DNA from 3 places in the Telluria mixta genome. Region 2 is predicted to be linked to each of the others. Evidence: predicted binding sites of a transcription regulator. Region 2 holds the regulator's gene; each other region holds the start of a gene.

Region 1 (10,200 bases), 610 kb from region 2:
CCGGACACCGTCAAGGCCTTCGGGGTGATGGAAGCGGACAGGCCCGCCGGCGTGGCGATCGCATAGTTGGATGCCAGGCCGGTACCGTCCGTGATGGTGCCCGACACGGTCACCGCCTTGTTCGTGCCGGCGTTCTTGTCCGTGAACGCGCCCGTCAGGCCGCCAAGATTCAGCGTCTCGTTGCCGACCATGCCGGACAGCGTGCCGCCCGTCAGCTGGGCCGCCGCCGTGCCATCGTAGACCTTGTTCGACGCCGTGAGGCCCGTGAGCGTCAGCGCTTTCGGCGTGATGGCGGCCGTCGTGGACGCCTGGTCCGTGATGGCGTAGTTGCCTGCATCCGCGCCGCCGTGCGTGCTCGCCAGCGTCACCGTCTTGTTCGTCGCTGCATTGGCGTCGGCGAACGTGCCGGTCGCGCCCACGGTCACCGTGTCGCCGGCCACGAGACCTTGCAGGGTCGCGCCGCTCATGGACACCGTGGCCGCCGTCGTGCCGTCGTAGGCCTTGCTTGCTGCCGTGATGCCGGACACCGTCAGCGCCTTGGGCGTGATCGCAGCCAGCGCCGTCGTCTGACCGCCGAGCGTATAGTTGGCCGCGTCCTGGCCGGACAGGCCCGTCGTCAGCGCCACCGTCTTGCCGGTAGCGGCGTTCTTGTCGGCGAACGCGCCGCTCGCGCTCAGGCCGACGTCGTCGCCGCCGATCGCGCCGCCCAGCGTCGCCGCCGCGACCGACACCGTGGCGGCCGTCGTGCCGTCATAGACCTTGCTTGACGCCGTGATGCCGGACGCCGTCAAGGCCTTCGGGCTGATGGAAGCGGACAGACCCGCCGGCGTGGCGATCGCATAGTTCGATGCCAGGCCGGTGCCGTCCGAGATGGTGCCCGACACCGTCACCGCCTTGTTCGTGCCGACGTTCTTGTCCGCGAACGCGCCCGTGAGGCCGCCGACGTTCAGCGTCTCGTTGCCGACCATGCCGGACAGCGTGCCGCCCGTCAGCTGGGCCGCCGTCGTGCCGTCGTAGACCTTGTTCGACGCCGTGAGGCCCGTGAGGGTCAGCGCTTTCGGCGTGATGGCGGCCGTGGTGGAGCCCTGGTCCGTGATCGCGTAGTTGCCTGCGTCCGCGCCGCCGTGCGTGCTCGCCAGCGTCACGGTCTTGTTCGTGGCCGCGTTGGCGTCCGCGAACGTGCCGGTCGCGCCGACGGTCACCGTGTCGCCTGCGACGAGACCTTGCAGGGTCGCGCCGCTCATGGACACCGTGGCCGCCGTCGTGCCGTCGTAGGCCTTGCTTGCTGCCGTGATGCCGGACACCGTCAACGCCTTCGGCGTGATGCTGGCAGTCGCACTGGTCTGCCCGCCGAGCGTGTAGTTGGCCGCGTCCTGGCCGGACAGGCCCGTGTTCAAGGCCACCGTCTTGCCGCTGGCGGCGTTCTTGTCGGCGAATGCGCCGCTCGCGCTCAGGCCGACGTCGTCGCCACCGATCGCGCCGCCCAGCGTCGCCGCGGCGACCGACACCGTGGCGGCCGTCGTGCCGTCATAAATCTTGTCGGATGCCGTGATGCCGGACACCGTCAAGGCCTTCGGGCTGATGGAAGCGGACAGACCCGCCGGCGTGGCGATCGCATAGTTCGATGCCAGGCCGGTGCCGTCCGTGATCGTGCCCGACACCGTCACCGCCTTGTTCGTGCCGACGTTCTTGTCCGCGAACGCGCCCGTCAGGCTGCCAAGATTCAGCGTCTCGTTGCCGACCGTGCCGGACAGCGTGCCGCCCGTCAGCTGTGCCGCCGTCGTGCCGTCGTAGACCTTGTTCGACGCCGTGAGGCCCGTGAGCGTCAGCGCTTTCGGCGTGATGGCGGCCGTCGTGGATGCCTGGTCCGTGATCGCGTAGTTGCCCGCGTCCGCGCCGCCATGCGTGCTCGCCAGCGTCACGGTCTTGTTCGTGGCCGCGTTGGCGTCCGCGAACGTGCCGGTCGCGCCGACGGTCACCGTGTCGCCGGCGACGAGACCTTGCAGGGTCGCACCGCTCATGGACACGGTCGCCGCCGTCGTGCCGTCGTACGTCTTGTCGGATGCGGTGATGCCGGACACCGTCAGCGCCTTCGGCGTGATGGCAGCCAGCGCCGTCGTCTGGCCGCCGAGCGTGTAGTTGGCCGCATCCTGTCCGGACAGGCTCGTGTTCAAGGCCACCGTCTTGCCGGCAGCGGCGTTCTTGTCGGCGAACGCGCCGCTCGCGCTCAGGCCGACGTCGTCGCCGCCGATCGCACCGCCCAGCGTCGCCGCGGCGACCGACACCGTGGCGGCCGTCGTGCCGTCGTATATCTTGTCGGATGCCGTGATGCCGGACGCGGTCAGGGCCTTCGGCGTGATCGTGCCGATCACGCTCGCGGGCACGGTGAGACTGTAGTTGGCCGCGCGGCCCGTGGCGTCGGCGAGCGTCCCGCCCGACACCGCCACGGTCTTGCCCGTGCCGGCATTCTTGTCCGCGAACACGCCGGCGAGGCCGGACAGGTCCAGCGTTTCGCTGCCCACGAGGCCGGACAGCGTGGCGCCCGTCAGCGTGGCCGTCGTCGTGCCGTCGTACGTCTTGTTCGCGGCACCGAGGCCGGTGATCGTCAGCGCCTTGGGCGTGATCGCGGCCATGGCGGACGCCTGGTCCGTGATCGTGTAGTTGCCCGCGTCCGCGCCGCCGTGCGTGCTGGCCAGCGCGACCGTCTTGCCGGTGCCGGCATCCGCGTCGGCGAACGTGCCGGTCGCGCCGACGGTGACCGTGTCGCCCGCGACGAGGCCCTGCAAGGTTGCGCCGGTCGTGGACACCGTGGCCGCGGTCGTGCCGTCGTACGTCTTGTCGGATGCCGTGATGCCCGACACGGTCAAGGCTTTCGCCGTGATGGATGCCGTGACGCCCGCCGGCTGCGCCAGCGTGTAGTTCGACGCACGGCCCGTATTGTCGGCGAGGGTACCGCCGGCCAGCGCCACGGCCTTGCCGGCACCGACATTCCTGTCCGCGAAGGCGCCGGTCAGGTTCGACACGGTCAGCGACTCGCCGCCCACGAGGCCGGACAGCGTGCCGCCCGTCAGCTGGGCCGTCGTCGTGCCGTCGTAAACCTTGTCGGACGCCGTCAGCCCCGTGAGGGTCAGCGCCTTCGGCGTGATCGTGGCCGTGTTGCCCGCGCCGGCCGCGTTCAGGCCCGGCAGGCGGTAGTTGTTCGCGAGGCCCGCGGTGCCGTTCGCCAGCGAGATCGCGCTGACGTACTGTGCGTCCGCGACGTCGGCGCTGTTGGCCGTGATGCCGGACGCGACGAGGTCTTCGCCCGCGACGAGGTTGCCGAGGGTGACGGTCGAGAAGTTCGCGGAGCCGTCGTACGTCTTGGTCGCGCCGAGCGTCACCGTGCGCTGCGTGATGCTGGCCGTCGCGCTGGCCGAGTTCCCCGCCAGCGTGTAGTTCGCCGCGTCCGTGCCGCCCAGCGCGATGTTGCTGATGCTGACCGAGTACGTACCCACGTTCTTCGAGCCGAAGCTGCCGGTGCCGCTGGCCGTGACGTTGTCGCCGGCGATGACGCCGGACATGGACACGGCCGCGGTCGCCGTGCCGTCGTACACCTTGTCCGATGCGCTCGGGGTCAGCGATTTCGGCGTGATCGTGTAGTTCCCGTTGTAGAAATAGCCGACGGCGTACGTGGTGCCGCCCGACGTGACGTTGCGCGGGTTGGTCGCGCCCGGCGTCAGCGTGCCATACGTGCCCACGTTCTTGCTGCTCGTATTGAACGCGGGCGCCGGCGACAGGCTGGCCGCCGTGAACCCGGCGGGACCGCCGACCGACGAGAAGCTCATGCCCGTCGCGAGCGTGGTGCCGTCGTAGACCTTGGTGCCGCCGCTCGCGCCGAGCACGTAGATCGGATTGGTCGACATGTCCACGGCCTGGTAGGACGCGTACAGGTACGAGTTGTTGGTGCCGCTGACGACGAGGTAGCCGCAGTTCGGATACGGGTTCAGGCAGCCGGACAGCTGCGGCGCCTGCGTGTAGGCGGACGGCTTCGGCGCGCCGTTGATGTACACGAGCCAGGCCGCGACCGACGGCCCCTGGAACGTGATCTGTTCGCGGCTGCCGTAGTTGACCATGCCGATCGCCCCCGCGTCGCGGTCGTCGTTCGTGATGTTGTTGCCGGTGGCGGTATTGACGGCGTTGATCAGCACCGTGCCCGCGCCGGGCGCGCTGCCGACGGTCGTCAACGTGCCCGAGCCGCCCTGGAAGCCGATGCCGAACTCCTTGACGCCGGTATCGCTCTGGCCCGTCATCATCAGGTTGCCGCTGCCGGCGAGGATCGTCGCGCCGGACTTGATGTAGATGCCGGCCTTGGTGGCGTCCACGCTGCCGCTGTTCGAGCCCAGGGTCGTCTTGCCGTTGATGGTGATGTTGCCGCCGGTCGAACGGATGGCGACGTTGTTGCCGATCGTGACAGCCGCCGAGCTGGTGTCGGCGTTGCGGGCGAAGTTGATGCCGCCGGATGCGCTGCCGCTGGCGCCGCCGATCAGGATCGTGCCGCCGTTCGACAGCAGGTTGGCACCCACGTTCACGCCGCCGGTCGTCGCGGCCGCCGCATTCGCCGACGACAAGGTCAGGTTCAGTTTCCCACTCGTCGACGTGATCGCACTGTTGACGAAGATGTTGCGGTCCGCGCGCAAGGTGAGCGCCGCGTCGGCGCCGCCCGTCTTGGCGATCGGGCTGGCGACGGTGATGTCGCCGCTGCCCGAGGCGACCGTGCCGTAGCTGGTGTTGCTGGACTGCGTCGTCACCGTCACGCTCGTGCCCTGGTTCAGCGCATTCGAGATCGTCGTGGCGCCGGCCGCGTTGATGGTGTAATCGTACGGGTCGACGAGCCATTCGCCGCCCTTGCCGGCAGCCGCGCCCGCGTTGACGGCGAGGCCCGGGGCCGTGGTCACGTACGCGGCCGACGTCTCGATGTTGCCGCCGTTGCCGCCCGCCGGTGCGCTCGCGTCGAAGGTGCCGCCCACGTTGGCGGAGCCGGTCTGCATGTCGCCCAGCAGCAGGATCTGGCCCTGCGCACCCGTCGCCAGCGTGCGCGCCTGCACGATGCCGCTGTTGTTGATGACGGAGCCGGACAGTTCGCCGGCCGACTTGGCCGTCATCAGCACCGTACCGCCGTCCGCGCGGATCGCGCCGCCGTTGTCGACGAGCGCATCCAGCGCGCCCTTCCGCACCTGCAGCTTGACGGGGCCGCCGAAGTCGACGACGACGTCGCTGCCTGCGCCCAGCAGTGCATTGCCGCTGTTGGTCCCTGCCTTGGCGGCGATCTCGCCCGTGTTGACGACGCGCGCCGCCACCAGCGCGACGTTGCCGCCACGCAGCTGACCCTGGTTCTCGACGGCCTGTGCGCTCGTGCCTTGCAGGTGGTAGCGTCCGGCCATGAAGTCGTCGTTGCTCATCGCCAGCGTGGACGCAAGCAGGCCACCCACGTTGACCTGGGCCGTCGGGCTGAACAGCACGCCGTTCGGATTCAACAGGAACACATGGCCGTTGGCGTTCAGGGCACCCTGGATCATCGACGCATCGGCGCCGAGCACGCGGTTCAGCGCGACGGCGTTGGCCGAGGGCTGGACGAAGTTCACGGTGTGGCCCTGCCCGACCGAAAAGCCGGCCCAGTCGATGGCCGCCTTGTTGCTGCCCTGGTTGACCGTGAGCGTCTTGCCCGCATAGTTCAACGTCGCCTGCCCGGCCGTGACGTGGCCACCCGTGGGCAATGGATCAGCAGCATGCGCGCCCGCCGCAGCGGCGGCAGCCAGCGCCATCAGCGCCAGCTGGCGGCGCCGGCGCGCGCGCCCGGTCGACGATTTGGTCCGCTTGGCGCCGAGTTCCGACACGACTTGCCAAATGTTTTTTGCTGCATTCCAAACGATGCGATAAATGCGGTTCACGTGAATTCCGGGCGGCAAAAGAGAATTCGCGTAGTGTAGGATATTTCCTATCAGGAAATCGCTAAAATCGATAAATTGTTCGCTAAGAGTCGCGCCTGGACAACGAATTACTGAAAAGAATTATCGCAACGATATGAAATACAAAGATAGGCGACGATAAATCCAGATTCACCGGATTTACTCATCAATTCAAGCAGTTAAGCGCGTGCGAAAAAGTTTCATATGACAGTCTTCATGCATGAAAATATGATGCATATACGGATATATTTATACACAAAAATATTCCGCCAAATATATTCGCTAGTTATCGAATTTCGATAATTGCGTCGTGAAAATTTAAATGCCGACGAGTTTTGTATCCTCATTTGATTTGATAAAAATCAAATGAATTCCTAACGCATGCGCCGCCATGGCATACCCTATTCGCATGCCGGAACCAACGCGATGATCAAGACCATTCTCATGCATGTGGACGGCGGCCCCGCGCAGGACAGCCGCCTGCGTGCCGCCGCCGCGCTTGCGAGCGCCTTCGACGCCCACCTCGTCGGCAGTGCCGACACCGGCATCGGCTGGCCCGACTACGCCCTCATCACAGGGGCCGTGGCCGCCACGACGGCAGGTACCGATTTCCAGAACCTGCGCGCCGCCGCCCGTGCGCGCCTGGACGCGTTCGACGCCGCAGCCGGCCGCCTGGGCGTGGCCTCCGTCGAGACCCGCATGGTCGAGGACGAAGCGCGCTACGCCCTGCTGCTGCAGTCGCGCTATGCGGACCTCGTCGTGCTGAGCCGCGATGGCCGGGCCGCTCCTGGCCGGGCCGATCCCGCGCAGCCCGCGCGCGCCCGCGCCCTGCCGGAATACGTGGCGCTGCACGGCGCCCGTCCCGTGCTGGTGGTGCCGCCGGAGGACGCGGACCAGCCCCTGCCCGGCACGGCCGTCGTGGGATGGGACGGCAGCATGCAGGCCATCGCCGCCATCATCGCGGCGCTGCCGCTGCTGGTGCGCGCGGACGGCGTCCGCCTGGCCCTCGTCAACCCGGACACCTTGAGCGACCTGCACGGCGAACAGCCGGGCGCCGACATCGCGCTGTACCTGGCACGCCACGGCGCGCGGGTGGACGTGGTGGTCGAACGCACGCGCAGCACGGTCGGCACCGCGTTGCTGGGCCTGGCGCGCGACTGCGGCGCGGGCCTGATGGTAACGGGCGCGTATGGCCACAGCCGCTATCGCGAAGGGATGGTCGGCGGGGTCACGCGCGAGCTGCTGGAAAAGTCCCGCGTGCCGCTACTGCTCGCGCATTGAGACGGTGCGATGGCGATTTACCGGAGACGGAATCCCTGGCTTTTGAGGCAGATCAAACAATAAACCCCGCGTCGCCCGGAAACTGCTCGTCAACATCGACGAGAGTGAGGTAGATCATGCATTTCCATCATCCCGACGCCGATCCGCTCGCGGCATGCGCGGCCCTGCGAACGAGTCGGGCGCGCCTGCGCGCCCGCATCGCCGCCCTGCGGGCGCAGCCGGACGACGTGTTCGTCCAGGATTTCCCGGCCGTCGTGGCGGCCGTCGAAGCCGATTTCCGCCGCGAAGAAGCGTTGCTGGAACGCCTCGGCGACGCCGCGCTGCACCCGCGCCGGGCCGACTACGCCGTGCTGCTGTGCGCCCTGCACCGCACGCTGCCCCAGATCGAAGGCGGCGACGTGGGACTGGGCCGCCAGGTCGCCGATGCGCTGGAGGCCGTGCTGTCGCTGCCGTGGGATGCCGGCACGGAGGTCGCCGCCGCCACGCGCCAGGCGCGGCCGCCGGGCACGCGGCCGCAGCATGTGCCCGCGCATCTGCATTGAGACAACGCACAATGTCACGATGTTTCCGCAGGAAACTTTTATTGATGTCGAGAATCTTTACATGTCGCCCAGGCATTGATTTTTGTTCAAAATAAATTTCCTTGAAGAACAGATAGTTATAGTTTTTGGCACGTTCCTTGCGTTAATACGGTGAGAAAAACAGAAGTGTCACAACACCTCCTCATCGTTTGATCAACTCAAAGGAAACAACATGCTGAAAACTACCCTGAATGCTGCAGTCCTGGCCGCCGTGAGCGCGATCGCACTGGCCCCGACCTTCGCGCACGCGTCCGTCCTCACGTTGACGACCGATAAAGTCGCCTTCGACGTGAACAACTCGGTCTCCGACACACTCGGCGCCAGGACCGCGAGCACGAACGGCAGCACCAGCGGCACGGCGAACACGAACATGGATGCCCAGCAGAAAGCCGCGGTCGCCCTGTTCGACAAGAGCAAGGGCGTGCTGACGGGCGCCACCGTCAATCTGGCGTCGACCTACAAGCAGACGACGAGCGTCACGGTGAACAACGGCGGCACGAATGCGAACGACAGCGGTACGTATACGGCTTCGGGCAAGGGCAGCAGCTCGATCAGCCTGGGCATCCCGACCGGCGTCACCGGCGCGTCGGCCTCGCAGAGCAATCTCCAGGATGGCTGCAGCTACACCGGCAAGATCAAGACGGGCTGCAACGACGGTGTCAGCTACAAGGAAGTGAACAACAACACGACGGTGGGCAGCAACTCGCTGAACGCCTACGTCGGCAACGGCAGCGGCAGCTTCCTTGCCGACCTGCTGGCCGTCTCGAACGTCGCCGAGACGACGTCGAACCAGTTCGCCACCGATGCCACGACCACGTCGACGATCAACTGGAAAGGCGACCTGAGCGCCACCTACACCTACCTGCTGCACGCTGCCCAGTCGTTCGACGGCAAGTCGGCGGTGACCGAGCTGACGCTGGATTTCGGCGACGTCTACCTTAATGACCTGGTGAAGGCCAAGGATTTCTCGATCGCGAACCTGGCCGACACCGACCGTGTGGGCCTGAAGCTGACCGGCGTGGCGGAAACCGACGCGAACAACGTGTTCTCGACCGACCTGTCGCTGTTCAACAATCTGGCGCAAGGCGGCTCGAACGGGTACACGGTGTCGTTCCTGGCCACCACGCTCGGCAAGAACACCGCGACATACAAGCTGACCCTGGCCGACGCGAATCCTGACGTCGCATTCGCTTCCGACAGCCTGGGCAAGGGCTATAACCTGACGCTGAACCTGACGGCGAACGTGGTGGAACGCCAGGCCGACGCCACCGGCGGCCAGGTGCCGGAACCCGCGTCGCTGATGCTGCTGGGCCTGGGTGCCGCCGGCCTTGCAGCAGCACGCAAGCGCCGCCAGTCCTGACCTGCCGCAGCGCGCGCGGCGACCATGACCGCGCGCGCTGCCGCCGATGAGCGGATCAGCGCAGGTTGCCCGTGTGGCCCAGCGAGTAGCGGCCCGGCTGCGGCCAGACCGTCAGGCCGTGCGGTTCGCCGCCGACCTTCACCTTCTGCATGTCGCCCGTCTTCGTGTCGATGCGGTAGACGACGTCGTCGAAGCGGCCAGACAGCCACAACCACTTGCCGTCCGCGCTGACGTTGCCCATGTCCGGGCTGCCGCCGCCCGGTACCGGCCAGTTCGCGACGATCTTGCCGGTGGCGAAGTCCAGCACGCCAACGCTGCCCTTGCCTTTCGGTTTGCCATGGATGCGGTGCGTGCCGCGGCTCGCGATGTACAGGTATTTGCCGTCGCGGCTCGGGTACAGGCCGTGCGTGCCGATGCCGACGGTGACGAAGCCGATCTCCTTCAGGTTGTCGCCGTCCACCACGTGCACGCCGTCCGCGTCCATGTCGGCGATGTAGAAGCGCTTGCCGTCGGGTGAAATGCGGATGTCCTGCGGCATGCCCTTCTTCGACGTGCAGATCTCGCTGGCGTCCGGCGCCGTCGGGTCGACGCCTTCGCGGAAGCGCGTGGACGGCATCGTCAGCTTCAGGTAGCCGAGCACCTTGCGCTCCACGAGGTCGATCTTCGCGAGGCTGCCGTCGAATTCGCACGTGAACAGCGCATAGCGGCCGTCGATCGAGAACTCCGCGTGGTTGATGCCGCCGCACTTCGGCACCTCGATCGCGTACTGCATCGCCATCGTGTGCGGGTCGCGGAAGTCGAGACGGTGGCGCGCTTCCGCCACGACGATGGCCGACCTGCCGTCCGGCGTGAAGTACATGTTGTACGGGTCGTCGACCGGGACGTTCGCCCCGGGCTTGCCGGTACGCGGATCGATCGGCGTGAGGCTGCCCTCGGCGGTGCGCTCGGCATTGTTCGCGACCCACAACGTGCGCAGGTCCCACGACGGGATCACGTGCTGCGGGCTCTTGCCGACCTTGAAGCGGTCGACGAC
Region 2 (10,200 bases):
TGGACGTAGGTGTAGTTCGCCGACACGCCGATGCCCCGCAGCCAGTCCGGCACGTTGTCGAAATACTGCTGGTACGCGATCTCGCCGCCGCGCGCGATGCCTTTCGCGCCGTTGACCGGCGACGTCACCAGGAATTGCTGCGGCGTTCCTGTGATGTCCGGCAGGCTCACCGACGTCGTCTGGTTGATGATCACATCCTTGAGGTGCTTGTCGAACAGCGCCAGCGTCAGCGATCCGGATTTGGCAAAGTACCATTCCGCGGTGACGTCGAGCTGATTCGACGTGATCGGGCGGAGCGCCGGGTTGCCCTGCGCGTTGCCGGTCCGGTTCACGGCCGTCACGTTCACGACCTTGGTCTCCTCGTTCACCGACGAGACGATTTCCTGCGACAGCGTCGTGTAGGCCTGCAGTTGCGAGAAGTCCGGACGCGACATCGACTTGCCGTAGGCCAGGCGGAACTGCAGTGTGTCGCTGGCCTTCAGGCGCAGGTTCACGGTCGGCAGGAAGTTGTTGTACTTGTTCTCGACATCGCTCTTGTTCAGGTAAGCGGGGATGTAGGGAACCGGGATGCCGGTGGCCTGCGTGCCTTGCCCGAACGGCGCCCCCGGCGTGTACGACATGTAGCCGGTCGAGTGCGAGCGGGTCTGCACGTAGCGCAGGCCGACGTTGCCGTCGATCGGGTATTTCAGGTCGTCGAAGCCGAAGCGCAGCTGGGCGTACAGCGCGCGGGTCTTCTCTTTCTGGTGGTTGGTGCCGGCCGGGTTGTCGCCGCCGAACTTTGCCGCTTTCCAGATCTGGCACGGGTTGCCCCAATCGCCGCCATTGGCCGCGATCCGTTCCGGACACAGGATCGCATCGTGGTAGTCATGCAGCGTCTGGTAGGAAGCCGGGTAGCCGCTGGCCACGCTCGGCGCGGGGAACACGACCGCGGGGACGCTGACGTCGCCGCCGAAGAAGTTGTTGAACTGTTGCGTCACGTGCGGCGCGTTGAAGCGCGGGTCGTTCAGGTAGGCCAGTTTCGGAATGTCCCAGCCCAGCAGCCACGGCGGCGTCACGCCGGCCCAGTTCCAGCTGGGATCGGAATTGACCGTCCGCGCTTCGCGGTCCGTCAGGCGCACGCCGAAGCGCACGTCGCGCAGGACCGGATGGTCGAACGCATAGCGCGCATCGCCCTTCCAGGCCTTCATGGTGCCCTTGGTCCTGTCGAGGTGCTCCATGGTCGACTCCCAGTAGTAATTCGCGGGATCGGCCAGGAAGGCGCGCTGGGCATCGGTAAAGTGAATCGTCGGCAGGCTGCCGCGCAGGTCGAGGCTCTCGTTCGGCATCAGCATGCCCAGGCCGACCGCCGAGGTGAAGTGGCTGCCCGTGGAGCGCACGTGCTGCAGGTCGCTCGTGAGCGTCCAGTTGTCGGCCACCCTCCACTGCACGTTCCAGGACACGTCGGTGGTCTTCGAATCGCCCTTGTTGAAGCCGCCCGCATTGCTGAACGGGATGCCGCCGTTCTTCGTGTCGCTGAGGGTGCCCGTGACGAACGCGCCCTTCGCGTCGTACACGGTATCGGGGCTGACCTTCAGGTCATAGGGGCTGGCCGACGAGAAGATCGACTGCTCGTTCGCGCTGTCCTTGTAGCGCGACTGGAAATAGGTCAGGTGGCTCTGGAGATTGTCGCGCTTCCACTGCAGGGCGCCGTAGGCACCTTGCCGCTTGCGGTCGTACTGGTAGTTGCGCCATTGCGCGCCTTTCGGGATCCACACCGTGCGGCCCGGTTCGATGTCGGTGCGCGGGAAGAAGGGTTCGAACTGGAACGTGTCCGTCTGCGTGGAACTGTCCGACGACGCGATATCGACCAGGGCGCCGAATTCGCCGAAGCCGGTTTTCCAGCGGTTCGAGTACAGGCCGGACACGGAAGGATCGGGCCTGCCTTTCCTGAGCGTGGAGTGCGTCGCCTCGACGGACAGCGCGCCGCGCTGGCCCTTGAAGTCGAACGGCAGCGCCGTGCGCAGGTTGACGAGACCCGAAATGCCGCCTTCGGTCTGCTCCGCCGACGGGTTCTTGTAGACGTCGACGCCGGCCATCAGTTCGGGCGGGATGTCGCCCCAGCTGATCGAGCGGCCGCCGTTCGATGCGAACGCCTCGCGTCCATTGAGTTCGGAACGGACGTAGTTCAGACCGCGGATATTGACCCCGGCGCCCTCGACCGAGAAGCGCTCGTTGTCGCCCGCCTGGCGGTTGATGCTGATGCCGACGACGCGCTGGAGGACCTCGGTGACGGAACGGTCCGGCAGCTTGCCGATGTCGTCCGCGACGACCGAGTCGACGATCTCGTCGGCATCCTGCTTGAGTTTTTGCGCCGAGGCCAGTGCGGCGCGCTGGCCGGTCACGACGACGACGGCCTTGGCTTCGGTCTCGGTTTGCGCGTGCGCCGTTCCCGCTCCCCACGCCAGGTGAGCGACGGCGAGTGCGATGGCAGTCTTGTTGGTGCGTTTCATGTGTCCCCTTCTGGTTGTCCAGCCGTCGAGTGCGGCGATTACCTTGTGCATGTGCGTAAATCCGGCGCTAATAAAAAAACATATTGCAAAAGAAGATTTATTAACGTCGGATATACGAATTATTGACGCCGTGTTTTGTCGACGGGCCAGAAGAGGTGCGAAATCGGTGTTGTTTAGTGCTGTTTCGCGAAACACGCTGGGTGCGCGGGGGGTGTATTCACGCTGTTGCGAGAAACGTCACTAAACAATGCGCCGGGAAGGAGGAGCCCGAAGGGTATGTATGGGCCGGTGGAATAATCGATTCGTTAATTTTTTGATGTGAAAAGCATCGTGAGATTAACGCCAATCCATTTACGGAGGAGATAACATGTCTAACGATAAAAATTTTTCTTTGACCCGCCGCAGCCTGTTGTTCAAGGGCGCCGGTGCCGCGGCGGCCACGACATTGCTTGGGGCTTGCGGTGGCACGACCAGCCGCGCAGGTAGCGAGTCCGTCGCAGCAGCGTCGTCCAGGCGGGTGGCCCCATCGCCCGCCACCGTGACGATCGATTCCTGCGGCCAGGCGGGCGCGACCCCGAGCTGCGTCGTGCGGCGCTTCACGATCAACGCCGATCCGGTCGATCCGGCCGCGACGCCCGCCGCCAAAGCGTTGTACAGCTGGCTGCTGTCGAAGTTCGGCAAGTTCATCATTTCGGGCCAGACCGACCAGGATCATTTCGACTACGTGAAAAACCTGACCGGCCAATACCCCTTGCTGCGGGGCTTCGACATGCAGCACTACAGCCCGATGTACTCCTGGCTGTGGGACGGCAATGCGATCAATCCGAGTACCGGCCAGCCGGGCTATTTCACATTCGGTCCCGATGCGGCCGACCCGTCGATCGCCAACTCGATCGCATGGCGCCGGGATCACGGGGACAAGCCGATCATCGCCTATCAATGGCACTGGCATTCGCCGTCGGGCGGCACCGTCGGCACGAACACGTTCTACACCGAGTTCACGACGTTCGACGCATCCCGGGCCGTGAGGAAGGGGACGCAGGAATACGCGGACACGCTGCGCGATATCGACGCCATCGCCGTCCAGCTCGCAAAGCTGCGCGATGCCGGCGTCCCCATCATCTGGCGACCCCTCCATGAGGCCGGCGGTACCTGGTTCTGGTGGAGCGCGAAAGGCGCTACCGTTTACAAGCAGCTGTGGAACCTGATGTACGACCGTCTCATGAACTACCACGGCCTGCACAACCTGCTGTGGTGCTGGTGCGGCAACGACGCTGCCTGGTATCCGGGGAACGACAAGGTCGACATCATCGGCATCGACTCCTATCCCGGCAACTTCGTCTACATCAACAACAAGGCGGAGTTCGACAAGGCCTATGCACTCAGCAGCGGCACGAAGCTCGTCGCCATGACCGAGAACGGTCCGATGCCGGATATCGACAGCAGCCTCGAAGGCGGCGCGCCGTGGTCCTTCTTCATGTCCTGGGTCGACGTCACGGCGGCCAATGACGATGCGCGCATCAAGGCCGTGTATGCCGACCCGCGCGTCATCACGCTGGAACGTTACGTGTGATCAGAAGTTGTGGCGCATGCCGAGCACGTACGCCTTCAGCGTCGCGCCCGGCGCCGCGCCCAAGCTGTTGATCGCGAATTCGTAGACGCCGTTCGCGCGGTTGTCCAGGCGCGTCGTGTACGCGTACAGGCTGCTGCGCTTGCTGAGCGTGTAGTCGTAGCCGAGCGTCGCGTGGGTGGCGCCGGTGCCCGCGCCGGCGCGCACGAAGCCGATGCGCGTGCCGGCCGGCCCGCTCGCGTCGCCCGCGCGCGCGATGCCGATGCGGATGCCGTGCGGTCCCATCTGGTGCGACAGCGACAGGTACACGGCGTTGCGCGCCAGCTCGCCGGCCCCCGTCCCGTATTTCAACCGTTCGGCGACGACGGCGATGCGCGTCTGCGGGAACTGGTAGGCGAGGGCGGCCTTCGCGCCCGTGTCGTCCAGCCCCGGGCCCTGGTACTCGTGGTGGCGTTCGCCGGCCAGCACGGCATACCACGGGCCCCGTTCGTAGATGGCGGCGGCCGACGTCAGCGACGGCTTCGCGCCGTTCGCCGGCTTTTCCTCGTTCAGGCCGTGCGTCACCCGCAGCGACAGGCCGAGCCACGCGGGGCTCCAGTAATGGATCGAGTTGGACTGGCGCCGGTCGAACGACGAGGTGTCGCTGACGTTGTCCGCGTCCGCCGCGGAACCGTTGCCCATGATGCTCATGAAGCCGGCCGTCGTCGGATAGAACGGGTCGAGGCCGGACGTGGCGCCGTTGTACGCCGTCGTCCAGTGGCCCGCGAACAGCGTGCCCCAGGTGCCGGCGAGGCCCACGCGGGTGTCGCGTGCGGCGAGGGCGCCGGCGCCCGTGTCCGGCGACAGCGTGCCTTCGATCTGGAAGATGGCTTTCAAGCCGCCGCCGAGGTCTTCACCGCCGCGGAAGCCCAGCACGGAGCGGTTGTTCACGAGGCGCACGAGGCCGGGGCCGGAGGAACTGTCCGCGTGTTCGAGGGCGACGTTGAGGCGGCCGTAGACCTGCACGGCGCTGTCCTGGGCGTGAGCGGCGGTGGCCAGCAGCAGGCCGGCGAGGGGAATGAATCTGGAATGCATGGACGATCTCCTTCGCCCGCATTGTCGATGCGGACCGGGAGACCGTGAACTACCGAAAGGTCAGGCCATCGGGCTGCACTGCTCCGTCCCGGCCGCCATCGCCTTCAGCCGCGCCGGTTCGAGCAGCACGACCTCGCGCTTGTCGACCTGCACGAGCCCCAGCTTTTTAAAACGGGACAGCAGGCGGCTGATGCTTTCGATGGTCAGGCCCAGGTAGTTGCCGATGTCTTCGCGCGACATGCGCAGCTGGAAGCGCGTGGACGAATAGCCGCGCGCCGCGTAGCGGGCGGACAGGTTGATGAGGAAGACGGCGAAGCGCTGCTCGGCGCGCATGTTCCCCAGCAGGAGCATGACGTTCTGCTCGCGCGTGATTTCCTGGCTCATGATGCGGTGGAAGTGGCGCAGCAGCGCCGGCACCTGGCCGAACAGGTCCTGCAGATGCGCGAACGGGATCTCGCAGACTTCGCTGTCTTCCAGCGCGACGGCGTCGCAGTGGTGGCGGTCGGCGCTGATGGCGTCCATGCCGAGCAGCTCGCCGGCCATCTGGAAGCCCGTGATCTGCGCTTCTCCGGCCGCGTTGATCTGGTACGTCTTGAAGTGGCCGAAGCGCACGGCGTACAGGTTGCGGAACGGCTCGCCCATCTTGTACAGCGGCTCGTCGCGCTCCAGGCGGCGGCGCTTGCCGATGATCTGGTCCAGGCGGTCGATGTCCGCATCCTCCAGGCCCATCGGCAGGCACAGCTGGTGCATGCTGCAAGCCGCGCAACTGATCTTGAGTGCGTTAGCGGTGACGGGAGTCGCGGGTAGGGTATCAGCTGCAATCATGGCGAGGACCTTCGGGGGATGTTCCGATTATAGACGTTAGCCCCTACCACAAGTAGGGAATTTGTCCCGCTGTTGGTCGCCTTGCCAACGAAGTGTCGCGTGGAGGTCAAGCGTGCGCGCCTTCGCATTGTCAAGGATTACACTTCCCATGAATATTTGCCAACGGGAGAACCATGTCGGCCGACCAGCGTTCCGCTTCACCCATTTTGCATGATGGCGAGGCTCTGCCTCTGGCCGACGAAGACCAGGCCCGGGCCGATTTCTACGCGCTGTTCGCACGCCTGCTGCTGGCCCCGCCCGACGACGCCCTGCTCGCGGCCCTGGCCGCCGCCGACCCGATCGCCGCCGCCGGCGAATTCGCTCTCGAGGACGCCTGGCTGAAGCTGACCCAGGCCGCCACCGTCGTCGACGCATCCGCCGCGGCCGATGAATTCTCGGCCATGTTCATCAGCACCGGCACGCCGCCGCTGAATCCGTACGGGTCCTTCTACCTCACGGGCCACCTGAACGACGCGCCCCTGGCCGACCTGCGCCACGACCTCGCCCGCCTGCGCCTGTCCCGCGCGCCCGGCGTGGGCGAATTCGAGGACCACCTGGGCACGCTGTGCGAAACGATGCGCGTATTGATCCAGGGCGGCCCCGGCATGGCGCCGCGCGGCCTCGCCGTGCAAAAACACTTTTTCGAGACGCACATCCGGCCCTGGTACGCGGCCTGCCTGGCCGACATCGCGAACAGCCCGGACGCGAATTTCTACCGGATCGTCGCGGGCGTCGTCGACGCGTTCCTGTCGATCGAAGCGCAGGCATTTGCCGTGCTCGATGCTACCGACCCGATTGCCGCTTGAGGGGACCATCATGGACAAAGACAAGCAACCCGATCCCGCCCGCCGCAGCCTGCTGAAGGCGGCACCGCTGGGCGCGCTGGCCGTCGCCGCGGCCGCGCATGCGCGTGCGCCCGAGCCGCAGCCCGGGCCCGCGGCACCGGCGGAGCCGGAGCAGGCCAAGGGCTATCACGAGACGGAACACATCCGGCGCTACTACCGCACCGCGGCTTACTGGTAGAAGGAGACCACGACCATGACCCTGGTGAAGACATCACGCGACAGCGGGTTGAAACGGCGCCGCTTCCTCGTCGGCGCGGGCGTGACGGCCGGTGCCGGCGCCCTCGCGCGCCACCTGCCGCTGAACGTGATCCAGCCCGCAACCGCGGCGGACGCCGTGCCGGCCAGGCCGAACACGGAGGTCAAGCACACGGTGTGCAGCCACTGTTCGGTGGGCTGCTCGGTGGAGGCCGTCGTCAGCAATGGCGTGTGGATCCGCCAGGAAGCCGCGTTCGACTCTCCGATCAACATGGGCGCCCACTGCGCGAAGGGCGCGTCGGTGCGCGAGCACGGCTTCGGCGAGCACCGCCTGCGCTATCCGATGAAGCTCGTGAACGGCAAGTACGAGCGCATCACGTGGGACCAGGCCATCAACGAGATCGGCGACCGGCTCCTGAAACTGCGCGAGCAGTCCGGGCCGGACGCGCTGATGGTCATCGGCAGCTCGAAGCACAACAACGAGCAGTCCTACCTGCTGCGCAAATGGGTGTCGATGTGGGGTTCCAATAACTGCGACCACCAGGCCCGCATCTGCCACTCGACGACGGTGGCCGGCGTCGCCCAGACCTACGGATATGGCGCGATGACGAACTCGTTCAACGACCTCCACTACAGCAAGGCCGTGCTGTTCATCGGCTCGAACCCGGCCGAGGCGCACCCGATCTCGATGCTGCACTTCCTGCACGCGAAGGAGCTGGGCGCGAAGATGATCGTCGTCGACCCGCGCTTCACCCGCACGGCGCGCTTCGCCCACCACTACGTGCGCATCCGTCCCGGCACCGACATCGCGTTCGTGTGGGGCATGCTGTGGCACATCTTCAACAACGGCTGGGAGGACAAGGAGTACATCGCGGCGCGCACCTACGGCATGGACGACGTGCGCAAGGAAGTGGCCAAGTGGACCCCTGACAAGGTCAGCGATGTAACGGGCGTGCCGGAAGCCTCCGTGCGCATGGCGGCCGAGATGCTGGCGACGAACAGGCCGTCGTCCGTCGTCTGGTGCATGGGCATCACGCAGCACCACGTGGGCACGGCGAACGTGCGCGCGCTCTCGATCCTGCAGCTCGCGCTGGGGAACATCGGCGTGCAGGGCGGCGGCGCCAATATCTACCGCGGCCACGACAACGTGCAGGGCGCGACGGACGTCGGCCCGAACGGCGATTCGCTGCCCGGCTACTACGGCATCGCGGAAGGCGCCTGGAAGCATTTCTCCACCGTGTGGGGCGTCGATTACGACTGGGTCAAGTCGCGCTTCGGCTCGAAGGAGCTGATGGAAAAGCCGGGCATCACGGTGTCGCGCTGGTTCGACGCGGTGCTCGAGGATAACCAGTACGTCGACCAGCCGACCAACCTGCGTGCCGTGTTTTATTGGGGCCACGCGCCGAACAGCCAGACGCGCCTGCCGGACATGAAGGCTGCGATGCAGAAGCTGGACTTCATGGTCGTCATCGATCCTTATCCCAGCATGACGGCGGCGATGCATGGCCGCACGGACGGGGTCTACCTGCTGCCGGCCGCGTCGCAGTTCGAGACGCAGGGCTCCGTGACGGCATCGAACCGGTCGATCCAGTGGCGCGAGCGCGTGATCCAGCCGCTGTTCGAATGCAAGACGGACCACGAGATCATGTACCTGTTCGCGCGCAAGCTGGGCTTCGGCGAACAGCTCGTCAAGAACATCAAGGTCGTCAACAACGAGCCGGTCATCGAGGACATCCTCCGCGAGATCAACCGCTCCTGCTGGACCATCGGCTACACGGGCTGCTCGCCCGAGCGACTCAAATTGCACATGGAGCACAAGCGCGACTTCAATCCGACGACGATGCGCGCGGAGAGCGGTCCGTGCAAGGGCGATTACTACGGCCTGCCGTGGCCGTGTTGGGGCACGCCGGAAATGAAGCACCCGGGCACGCCGATCCTGTACGACCTGCACAAGCCGGTGGCCGAGGGCGGCCTGCCGTTCCGCGCCAACTGGGGCGTGGAGCACAACGGCGAGCCCCTGCTCGCGGCCGACGGCTCGTTCACGAAGGACAGCGAGATCGACACGGGCTATCCCGAATTCGACCACGTGTTCCTGAAGAAGCTGGGCTGGTGGGCCGAGCTCACGCCGGAAGAGCAGGTGCAAGCCGAGGGCAAGAACTGGAAGACGGACCTGTCGGGCGGGATCATCCGTGTCGTGATCGCCCACGGCTGCGCGCCGTTCGGCAACGCGCGGGCCCGCTGCAACGTGTGGAACTTCCCGGACCCCGTGCCGACGCACCGCGAACCGCTCGTCACGCCGCGGCGCGACCTGGTTGCCAAATACCCGACCTACGACGACAAGGCAGCGTTCTGGCGCCTGCCGACGTTGTACAAGTCGGTGCAGGCGGTCGACTTCTCGAAGGACTACCCGCTGATCATGACGTCGGGCCGCCTCGTCGAGTACGAGGGCGGCGGCGAGGAGACGCGCTCGAATCCGTGGCTGGCCGAACTCCAGCAGAACATGTTCTGCGAAGTGAACCCGGAAGACGCGGCGCAGATCGGCGTGAAGCTGGGCGAATTCATGTGGGTCGAGACGCCGACCGGCGCGCGCCTGAAGCTGATGGCGATGGTGACGCCGCGCGTGCCCGTGGGCCTCGTGTGGATGCCGTTCCACTTCGGCGGCTGGTGGATGGGCGAGGACCTGGAAAAACACTATCCGGACGGCGGCGCGCCCGCGGTGCGCGGCGAGGCCGTGAACACCGGGTGGACGTACGGGTACGACGCCGTGACGATGATGCAGGAAACGAAAGTGTCGCTGTGCCGGCTGGTGCGGGCGTGAGGAGATCGATATGGCCAGAATGAAGTTCATCTGCGACACGGAGCGCTGCATCGACTGCAACGGCTGCGTGACCGCCTGCAAGAACGAAAACGAGACCCCGTGGGGCGTGAACCGCCGCCGCGTCGTCACCATCAACGACGGCGTGCCGGGCGAACGCTCCATTTCCGTCGCGTGCATGCATTGCAGCGACGCGCCGTGCCTGGCCGTCTGCCCCGTCAACTGCATCTACCACACGGAAGACGGCATCGTCCTGCACGACAAGGACCAGTGCATCGGCTGCGGCTACTGTTATTACGCGTGCCCGTTCGGCGCGCCGCAGTTCCCGTCCACGGGCCTGTTCAACCA
Region 3 (10,200 bases), 250 kb from region 2:
GGCGCAATCGACCGCCATGAAGCGCCCGCTGCCCATGGCGCGTGCACTGTCGCCATGGCGGCGCAGCACCGCGTGCCGGCCGCGCGCTTCCGGCGGCACCAGGATCTCGACCGGTTCCCCGATCAGGTCCTCGAGCGCCCAGCCGAACAGCGCGGCCAGCGGCCGGTTGGCCCGGACAATGATGCCGGCGCGATCGCATACCAGCATCGGGTCGCGGGCAGCGGACAACAGCCAGTCCAGGCGGGTATGGATGCATTCCGGATTCATGGTTTACCGTCAATACAGAGCTCGACCATGATAAGGCGTTTTTTTGCAGCTATCAAAGCATTGCGGATTGTTCAGGTGCTTCGCAGAAAAATTCTCTACTTTTTGATCTCCATCAAGTGCGTACCTGACAGCGACATCGGTGGGCGATACAGTGAATGCGGGTGTCTTCACCCGCCATTGCCCATGTCCCGGAAAGGAACACGCCATGTACAAGACCATCGTAGTTCACATCGACGGCAGCCGCCAGCAGGACAGCAGGTTGCGCGCGGCCGCGCGTCTGGCCGCGGACCACGACGCCCACCTCGTCGGCGCCGGCATGACGGGCATGTCCTGGGTCGACTTCGCGCTGTTGACCGGATCGATGGGGGCGCCGGTCATGCCCGGCACCGATTTCCAGGGCATGCGCGATGCGGTCAGCGTCCGGCTCGAGAAGTTCGTGGAAGATGCCCGTCGCCTCGGCATCGCGTCGCTCGAGTCGCGCCTCGTGGAAGACGACCCCCGCTATGCCCTGCTGATGCAGTCGCGCTACGCCGACCTGACGGTGCTGAGCCAGGATGACGAACCCGATCCCGACCTGCCCGTGCGCGTGCGCGGCTTGCCCGAGCACGTCGCACTGCGCGGCGCGCGTCCGGTGCTGGTCGTCCCGGGCACCTACCACGGCGAACCCATCGCCAGCACGGCCGTGGTCGGCTGGGACGGCAGCATGCAGGCCATTCGCGCCATCGAAGGCGCGCTGCCGCTGCTGCAGCGCGCCGAAAGCGTCAAGCTGGCCCTGATCAACCCCGACGAACTGTCCGAGCTGCATGGCGAAGAGCCCGGGGCGGACATGGCGCTGTACCTGGCGCGCCAGGGCGTGCAGGTCGACGTCATCGTCGAGCGCACCCGATCCACCACGGGCGACGCCCTGATGGCCATGGCGCGCACCTGCGGCGCCGGATTGCTGGCGGTGGGCGCCTACGGCCACAGCCGCTACCGCGAATGGGTCCTGGGCGGGGTGACGCGCGAAGTGCTGGCGCGCTCGCCGGTGCCGCTGCTGCTTGCACACTGAATGGACGTTCGCTCGTCCGCGCCGCGCCGGGTGTTCGAACGGCGCTGCGAGCGCTATTTGCGGCGTCTGCTGCCCGGCTTCGGGTCCGTGTTCGGGATCGGCGTGCTGTGCGACGGCCTGTGGAGCCAGCTGGTCGAATCGGCGCAGAGCCCGGCCAGCCTCGCCGTGCGCGCCGGCCTCGTCGCCATCGCGTCCTTCGGCTACGCGATGCCGCGTTCGGGACCGCAGCCGGTGGCCCGCGCCTCCTTCGTGTACCTCGTCCATGCGGCGGCGCTTGCCACCACGGCGCGGCCGCTGGCGGACGGTCTGCTGCACGCCGTCCCCTCGTTGTTCGTCTGGATGGCTGCCCTCGGCCTCGTGGAGCCCCGTCCCCGTCCTTGCCTGAACATTCTGGCGCCGACGGCGCTGCTCTATGCGGCGCTCGGCGCGTTCATGCTTCCGTCTGCGGCGGCACCCGCCATCTGGGCGGCCTGTGTCGCCGCGCCAGCGCTTGCGCTCGCCCTGGGCAGCCGCCTGCTACACCTGCGACATGATCTATGGCTACGCGAGCGGCAGCTGTTGCGCGCGTGCCGCTACGACAGCCTCAGCGGGGCGCTGTCGCGCCAGTACCTGATGGAACTCGCACAGCACGACCTGTCGCTGGCACACCGGCACGGTCGCCCGCTCAGTGTCGCGATGCTCGACATCGACCACTTCAAGGCGGTCAACGATACCTATGGCCACGCGGTAGGCGATGCCGTGATCCGCGCGTTGACCGCGACGTGCGTGAAGACCCTGCGTGCCACCGATTACGTCGGCCGCATCGGCGGCGAGGAATTCGTCTGTGTGTTGCCCGAAGCCGGCGCGGACGAGGCATGGGCCTGCGCCGAACGCCTGCGCGACGCCTTCGCCGGCCAGGTCATTCCCGGAGCGCCGCGCGAACTGCGCTGCTCGGTCAGCATCGGCCTCGCCGTTCATCGCGACACACAGGATTGGGAGTCCCTGCTGCGGGAAGCGGACGGCGCGATGTACCGCGCCAAGGCAGCCGGCCGCAACCGCGTCGCCATGGCCGGACCAGCGCTGGCAGTGGCAGGCTGAGCGCGCGGCGCGGCTAACGACGCATTGCCGCGCCGAACCTGGCGAGCGCCACGACGAACAGGACGGCGCCGATCAACAGCAATGCCAGCATCCGCGGCCAAACCACATCGAGGCCCGCGCCACGGAACAGGATGGCCTGGCTTAACTCAACGTAGTGAGTAGTCGGCGCGGCGAGCATCGCGTCGCGCAGCAGCCACGGAATGCTCTCGCGCGGTGTATTGGCGCCCGACAGCATCTGCAGCGGCAACAGGACCAGGACGACCAGGATCCCGAACTGGGGCATGCCGCGCGCGAGCGTCGCCAGCAGGATGCCCAGCGAGGTCACGGCGAACAGATGTACCATCGTGCCGGCCATGAACAGCACGATGGATCCGCCGAGCTGCACGCCCAGCAGGCCGCGCACGATGCCCGACAACGCGACCAGCGTCGCGGCCAGTACGATGCTCCCCATCGACCACAGCTTGGCGAGCATGATCTCCAGCGGGCCGACCGGCATCACCAGCAGGTGCTCGACAGTGCCGTGCTCGCGCTCGCGGATCAGCGCCGCGCCGGTCAGGATCACCGACAGCATCGTCACGTTGTTGACGAGTTCCGCGACGCCGCCGAACCACGACGGCGCCAGCGCCGGATTGAACCGGGCCCGTACCGACAGATCGACCTGCGCAGCCGACGCCCCGCTGCCCGGATGGAGGAATTTTTCGATTTCCCCGAGAGCGATCTGCTGGACGTAGGTGCTCCCGGTAAAAGCCTGGCTCATGCGGGTCGCGTCCACGTTCAGCTGCAGCGGCGCGATCCGCCCGGCCAGGATGCGGCGCTGGAAGCCGGCGGGAATCACCAGGACGAACGTGGCCCGCCCGCGGTCCAGCCGGGCGTCGGCCTGTTCCAGCGTGATCGGCTCGGGCAACATGAACTGCGGCGGCACGAAGGCGGCGCGCAGGCGCTGGGATAGCTGCGATTCGTCCTCGTCGACGACCGCCAGCGCGGCGCGCGTGAGCGTGTCCGGCTGGGCCGTCGCGGCGATGTAGACGGCTGCCGTGAAGGTGTACAGGATCAGCACCAGCATCACCGGGTCGCGCCAAAGGCTCCACCATTCCTTGATGCCCAGGTGCCAGACCTTGCGCAGCGAGATGGCGGCCATGCTAGCGCTCCTGCTTCGGCAGCGCAACGATCGCGAGGCCGAGGATGACGGGCACTGCCGCCACGAGCGCGAGGAAGTCCGGCGCCAGTTCGGCAAAGCCGAGCGCCTTGCCGAACACGCCGCGGCTGATGGTGAGCATGTGCGAGGCCGGATAGGCTTCCCCTATCACTCGCCCGACGCCTTCCAGCGCGACCACGGGATCGATGAGCCCTGCGAACTGGATGGCCGGCACGATGGTGCCGATCATCGTGAAGAGCAGCGCCGCGATCTGGCTGCGCGTGAAGCTCGACGCCAGCAACCCGATGCCGGTCGAGCAGACGCAGTACAGCAAGGCGGCCACCGCCAGCGCCGGCGCGCTGCCCTTGAGCGGCACCTGGAAGACCGTCACCGCCATCACGCACATCAGCATGAAGTTCGCCATCGCCAGCACGACGTACGGCGCCTGCTTCCCGAGCAGGAATTCGCTGCGCCGGACCGGCGTCACGTACAGGTTGACGATCGACCCCATTTCCTTTTCGCGCACGACGGCCAGCGCCGCCTGCATCGCCGGCAGCATCAGCATGAGCAACGCCATAATGCCCGGCACCATCGCCGGCAGGCTGCGGACGTCGGGGTTGTAGCGGAACCTCGTCTCGATGGTCGCGGCAGCGATGCCGGACGCCATGGCGCGGCTGCGCAGCCATTCCGCGTGCATCCCCTGCAGATACGCCTGCACGGTTTCCGCCCGCACCGGCATCGCGCCGTCGATCCAGGCGCCGATCTGCGCCGGCCTTCCGCGCGCAGCGGCACGAGCGAAGCCGGGTGGAATCTCGATAGCCAGCGCCAGTTCGCCCGAACGCATCCTGGCATCCATGTCCGCGTAATCCGCCAGCGCAGAACGCTCGACGAAATAGCGCGAGCCGGCCAGGTTCAGGGCATAGTCGCGGCTGAGGGCCGTATGGTCGCGGTCGAGCACCGCGAAGCGCAGGTCCTCGACGTCCATGTTAAGACCGTAGCCGATCACGACCATCAGCAGCAGGGAGCCGCACAACGCGAGAACGGAACGCGCGGGGTCGCGGCGCAGTTCCAGCGCTTCGCGCCAGGCATAGCCCGCCGCGCGCCGCAGCCAGCCGCCGTGCGCCGCCGCGCCCGCCGCGGGCAACGGCGGCAGCGGACGGTCATCGCCCGGCGCCGCCGCGCGCAACCAGCCGATGAACGCGTCTTCCAGCGTGGCGGCGCCGCGCGCGGCGCGCAACCCGGCCGGGGTACCGGTGGCCAGCACGCGGCCGGCATGCATCAGCGCCACGCGGTCGCAGCGCTCGGCCTCGTTCATGAAATGCGTCGAGATGAAGATCGTCACGCCGTCGTCTCGTGCCAGCGCAATCAGCGCCTCCCAGAACCGGTCGCGCGCGATCGGATCGACGCCCGACGTAGGTTCGTCCAGAATGAGGAGCTCCGGCTGGTGCACCATGGCGACCGCCAGCGACAGGCGCTGGCGGGCCCCCGGCGGAAGATTGTCCGGCAAGGCGTCGAGCATCGCCTCCAGGCCGAAGTGCGCCGCCAGGTCGGCACAGCGCGCGTCGATCGTTGACTCGGCCAGGTCGAACAGCCGCGCGTGCAGGGCCAGGTTCTGGCGCACGGTCAATTCCTGGTAGAGCGAGAACCCCTGCGACATGTACCCGACCTGGCGCCGTGCCTGCGCGCCTCCTTCGCCCGCCGCCCGACCGAACACCGTCGCCGTGCCGCCGCTCGGCGGCAGGAGCCCGGTCAGCATCTTCATCGTGGTCGTTTTACCGCAGCCGTTGGAGCCGATGAAGCCGAAGATCTCGCCGCGCGCGATGCGAAAGCTCACATCCTGCACCGCATCGAAATCGCCGAAACGGCGCGAGAGGCCGTTGGCCTGGATGACCGTATCGTCGTCGGCGACCGGATCGCGCGGCTGTGTGCTCAGCGGACGATAGCCGGCGCGCCGCTCCGCCGGCAGCATTGCGACGAACGCCTCCTCGTAGCTGGCGCTGCCGCTCTGCGCCAGCAGCGCCGCCGGCGTGCCGCTGGCCAGCACGCGGCCGCCGTCGAGCGCCACCAGCCAGTCGAACCGCCGGGCCTCGTCCATGTACGCCGTCGCGACGACGACGCTCATGCCGGGCCGCGCATCACGTATCGCGGCAATCAGCGCCCAGAACTGGCTGCGCGCCAATGGATCGACACCTGTAGTGGGCTCGTCCAGGATCAGCAAGTCGGGATCGTGCACTAGGGCGCAGCACAGCCCGAGCTTCTGCTTCATGCCGCCCGACAGCTGGACGACGGGCCGGTCGATGAACGGCAGCAGGCCCGTGCTGGCGGCGAGCATGGCGATGCGCGCGCGCCGCTCGCCGGGCCCGAGCCCGAACAGGCGCGCGAAGAACTGCAGGTTTTCCCCGACCGTCAGGCTCGGGTACAGGTTGCGCCCCAACCCCTGCGGCATGTAGGCGATGCGCGGACAGACTTCGGCCCGGAACCGGGCGGCGGACATGTCGCCGCCCAGCACCTCCACCTTGCCCTCGGCCGCCCGGCGCGCGCCGGCGATGACCGCTAGCAGGCTCGACTTGCCCACGCCGTCGGGTCCGATCAGCGCCGTCATCCGGCCGGCTGGCAAGGAGAGCCTTACGCGATCGAGGGCGTGCACGGCGCCGTAGCGCACCGACACGCCGTCCAGGCACGCGACCGGCGCGGCGTCGGCGTCCCTCACGGCGCCTCCCGCAGGGCCAATGCCGCGGGCCATGGCCGGGCGGGGTCGACGCGGATCCAGGCCACGCCCGGCACCCCGGCCTTGACCTGCTCGGGATAGCGCGCGAGCAGGCGCCGGTCGACCTGCGCCTTCACCCGGAACATCAGCTTCTGCCGTTCGCTGGCGGTCTCGACGGATTTCGGCGTGAACTGGGCGCTGCTGGCCACGTAGCTGACGGCGGCCGGCACCACGAAGCCCGGTGCCGTGTCGAGCACCAGCCGCACTTCCGTTCCCAGCGCGATGCGTCCCGCGGCAGCCTCTGGCACGAAAAAGGTCATGTACACATCCTGCAGGTCGATCATGTTCAGCACCTTGCCGCCAGCGGCCAGCACCTCGCCCGCTTCGGCGACGCGGTACTGCACGCGGCCCGCGCGCGGCGCCACGAGCACCTCGTCGCGCAGATCCGCGTCGATCGTCGCGGTGGTGGCCGCGGCCGCCTGGACTGCGGAACGGTTTTGCACGACCACGGCTTGCGCGGCCGCGACGGCCGCGCGCGCAGCCTGGACCTGGGCGGCGGCGGCGGCCAAGGTCGCGCGCGCGCCGTCCACGCGGGCCCGGTCGTCGTCGAGTTCCTGCAACGCGGCCGCACCCGCCTGCGCCAGCACGGTCGACCGGGCGAGCCGCCGCCGCGCGGCGTCCAGCTCGCTTTCCCGTTGCACTCCGACCGCCGCGGCTGCCGCCAGGTCGCTGCGCCGCATCGCGAGCTGGGCCTGCGCGCCCGCCACGGCGTCGCGCGCCTGCTGCTCGCGCGCCAGGGCCTCGCTCCGCTGCGCGCGCAGCGTGGCGGCATCCATGCGGGCCAGCACCTGGCCGGCCCGCACCGGATCGCCCTCGGCGACCAGCACATCGGCAAGCCTTCCCGGCAGCTTGCTGGCGATATCGATCTCGACGGCTTCGATCCTGCCGTTCCCGCTGACGAAGCCGGGCCCGGGCCCCTGTGGGCGTGTCGCCCTCCATGCGTACGCGGCGCCGCCGACCAGCACCAGCAGTGCCAGCCCCGCAGCCAGGCGCTTCATGGCCTTGTTGTGCGCCGTCGCCTTGTCGGCGATCGACGCGCGGTGCGTTTCCAGCGTGTCCATGGATGGGTTTTGTTCGGGTCGACTTACCTCACTATAGGAGCGCGATTGCCGCATTGGGTATGACCCAGATCAAATCTAGCGGCATGCCCACAATTCATGGCCCTCGCGTTCATTTTTGACCTAGGTCATACCGAAGTCCCGACGCGCAAGACTACGATTGAGCCGACATAAACCGCTGAATGAGGGAGCAAGCAGTGAACAAACGATATGCGAACCTCTTGCGCTGGACGAGCGCGGCGCAACCCTGACCGACATGCAGCACATCGAGGAGCACAGCATGGACTACAAGACCATTCTCGTCCACGTCGACGATACGCCGCAGGCGCCGGACCGCGTGACGTTCGCCGCACGACTTGCCAACGACCAGGGTGCGCACCTCGTCGGGATGGCGCAGACGGGCATCTCGCGCTTCGTCCGCGAAACGGCCCTGCCCGGGGTCGACCTGGGCGACCTCACGCCGCTGTTCGCGAACCTGCGCGACGCCGCCGGGCAGCGCGCCGCCCGGTTCGACGCCCTGGCGCAACAGGCCGGCGTCGCCTCTTTTTCGCACCGGGTGGACGACGAGGAGCCGGGCCTGGCGCTCGCCCGGCGGGCGTTGTACGCCGACCTCGTGGTCGTCGGGCGCACCGCGTACGACGCGCCCGGCATTGCCGGCATCGCGGGCATTCCCGAATATGTCGCGCTGAACTCGCCCAGCCCCGTTCTCGTACTGCCCCACCCGCTGCCTTGTCCACACGTGCCCGAGCGCGTCATGGTGGCCTGGAACGCCAGCCCGGAAGCGGCGCGCGCCTGCCGCCTCGCGCTGCCGCTGCTCGTGCGCGCGAAACAGGTCGAGCTCGCCGTGTTCGACGAGGAAAGCTCGAGCGTACGCTCGCCGGAAGACGCGGCGGACATGGCGCAATTCCTGTCCCGGCACGGCGTCACGGTCGAGATCTGCCGCCATCATCCGCGCGGCGCCGTCGGGAACGCCCTGCTGGTCCGGGCCGAAGACCTCAAGATCGACCTGCTCGTCATGGGTTGCTACGGACACTCGCGCTATCGCGAGATCCTGCTCGGCGGTGTAAGCCGAACCGTCCTGCGCCGCCTGTCGATCCCCGTGCTCCTTGCTCACTGAACGACACCATGTTCAAGACCATACTCGTCCACGTCGACCAGTCCGTGCACGCGCCCCCGCGCATGCGCTATGCCGCCGCCCTGGCCCACGCGACCGGAGCGGTTCTCGTCGGCGCCGCGATGTTCGGCGTCTCCCGCAACGTCTTTCCGAACGGGTACCGCGAGGTGCCGGGCACGCTGGGCGCCAGCTATTTCCAGCCGCTCGCCGACCAGGCCCGGCATGCGCTCGCTCGCTTCGACGAGATCGCGGACGCGATGCAGGTCCGGCACGAACAGCGTTTCGTATGCGACCAGGCCGACGACGGCCTGGCCCGGTTGGCGCGCTTCGCGGACCTGGTCGTCATCAGCCAGGACGACCCTTCCGAGTCGATGCCCGACCTGACCGTCCACCTGCCGGAATCCCTCATCCTGAATTGCGCACGGCCCGTGATCGTCGTGCCGCGCACCGATCCCGCGCCCTGGCACGACGGCAAAGTGCTCGTCGCCTGGGACGGCGGCAAGGAAGCGTCGTTCGCGTTGAGCGCGGCGCTGCCCCTGCTGCGGCGCGCATCGGAAGTCATCGTGGCGGTCCTCGCCGACGGCGCATCCGCCGACGAGGCGTTCTACGCCGAGCAGGACGACCTGAAGCAGTTCCTCGCGCGCCATCGCGTCGCGCCGCGCACACTGGTCCGTGCGCCGCGGCACGACGCAGGCCACGACCTGCTGGCGCTCGCCGACGAGCACGACTGCCGGCTGCTGGTGATGGGCTGCTTCGGGCATGGCCGGTTCCGCGAGCTGTGCCTGGGCGGCGCGAGCCGTACCGTCCTGGCAGAGGCGCGCCTTCCCGTGTTGTTCGCACACTGACGCCGCAGGGCGGCAGCGCCGCGAGTCCCGCGCCCAGTGTCTCGCGCATGTGCGCGAAAGCCACGACCCGTTCCCGGGCGCGCGGCATATCGTACGTGTCAATCGGTCGGCAATGCCGAGTCAGTCATGTCGCTCCCCTTGCCATGTCCTGCGCCGCTCTTCGACATCGAGCGCATTGCTCCAGTCGCGGACGATGCGCCGGTACTCGACGCCGACGGCCCGGATCCGACGGTCCATGTCGAACAGCCCGTTTTCCGTCACATTGCCGCGCCGCTCGCGCAGGTCGATGTCCCAGTCGACCTGGTCGGTCAGGCTGTACCAGCTGAAACCGATGATCGGGTAGCCCTCCTGGCGCAGGCGCAGCACGTTGGCCCACTGGCGTTCGAGCCAGTGCACCGCGTTCAGCCCGTCGACCTGGTTGGTTTCGGTCAGCATGATCGGCAGGCGGTAACGGTCGTGGTACTGGCGCGTCAGGCCGTAGTAGCCCAGCACGTTCGAATGGCTGGTCCGGCCGTCCGGGAACACGACCGATTCGCTCGTCTCGTAGTAATCGGTGCCCATGATGCACGAGGGCCGGATGTTGCGCTTCATGAAGTAGTCGAGCTTCGCGGGCGGCATGCCGTGGTCGAACAGGTAGTCGACCAGCCTCGGGGACGGCATCCGGGCGTAGTTGAGGTCGAGCGACAGGAAGCGGTGCGCGTTCAGGTACTCCGTCCGTTCCGCCGCCTCCGGGTCGTACGGGTGGTAATAGCGTGTCGCCTCGCTCTGGACGAACCAGGGACGGCCGCAGCGGCAGATCGCCTCGCTGGCCCGGATGTTCGCTTCGACGATGTTCGACAGCGCGCTCACGAAGGCATGGCCGTTGCTGAGGCGCTCGTTCCAGAAGCCG

The links. Region 2 encodes FNR, which switches genes on or off when oxygen is low (the NO sensors DNR and NnrR bind a similar motif). Its sites were predicted from a motif close to TTGATNNNNATCAA; they were not measured.
Region 1: P0M04_RS22955 (universal stress protein) is a predicted target of FNR. The motif match lies at 6,298-6,311, and genes of this name have one in related genera.
Region 3: P0M04_RS19305 (universal stress protein) is a predicted target of FNR. The motif match lies at 7,415-7,428, and genes of this name have one in related genera.

Annotation. Positions count from the first base shown of each region.
Region 1 is NZ_CP119520.1:5,165,964-5,176,163, reverse strand. Features, by position in the region: gene P0M04_RS22960 (YDG domain-containing protein) at 1-5,927, opposite strand, end outside; gene P0M04_RS22955 (universal stress protein) at 6,372-7,226, shown strand; gene P0M04_RS22950 (hypothetical protein) at 7,343-7,768, shown strand; gene P0M04_RS22945 (PEP-CTERM sorting domain-containing protein) at 7,980-9,167, shown strand; gene P0M04_RS22940 (YncE family protein) at 9,223-10,200, opposite strand, start outside.
Region 2 is NZ_CP119520.1:4,553,320-4,563,519, forward strand. Features, by position in the region: gene P0M04_RS20345 (TonB-dependent receptor) at 1-2,489, opposite strand, end outside; gene P0M04_RS20350 (glycosyl hydrolase) at 2,857-4,062, shown strand; gene P0M04_RS20355 (porin) at 4,063-5,133, opposite strand; gene fnr (fumarate/nitrate reduction transcriptional regulator Fnr) at 5,194-5,883, opposite strand; gene P0M04_RS20365 (TorD/DmsD family molecular chaperone) at 6,132-6,803, shown strand; gene P0M04_RS20370 (formate dehydrogenase) at 6,814-7,020, shown strand; gene P0M04_RS20375 (formate dehydrogenase subunit alpha) at 7,036-9,855, shown strand; gene fdh3B (formate dehydrogenase FDH3 subunit beta) at 9,866-10,200, shown strand, end outside.
Region 3 is NZ_CP119520.1:4,306,717-4,316,916, reverse strand. Features, by position in the region: gene P0M04_RS19335 (sensor histidine kinase) at 1-267, opposite strand, end outside; gene P0M04_RS19330 (universal stress protein) at 473-1,315, shown strand; gene P0M04_RS19325 (GGDEF domain-containing protein) at 1,316-2,392, shown strand; gene P0M04_RS19320 (ABC transporter permease) at 2,406-3,530, opposite strand; gene rbbA (ribosome-associated ATPase/putative transporter RbbA) at 3,532-6,270, opposite strand; gene P0M04_RS19310 (HlyD family secretion protein) at 6,234-7,292, opposite strand; gene P0M04_RS19305 (universal stress protein) at 7,633-8,469, shown strand; gene P0M04_RS19300 (universal stress protein) at 8,478-9,311, shown strand; gene P0M04_RS19295 (family 1 glycosylhydrolase) at 9,432-10,200, opposite strand, start outside.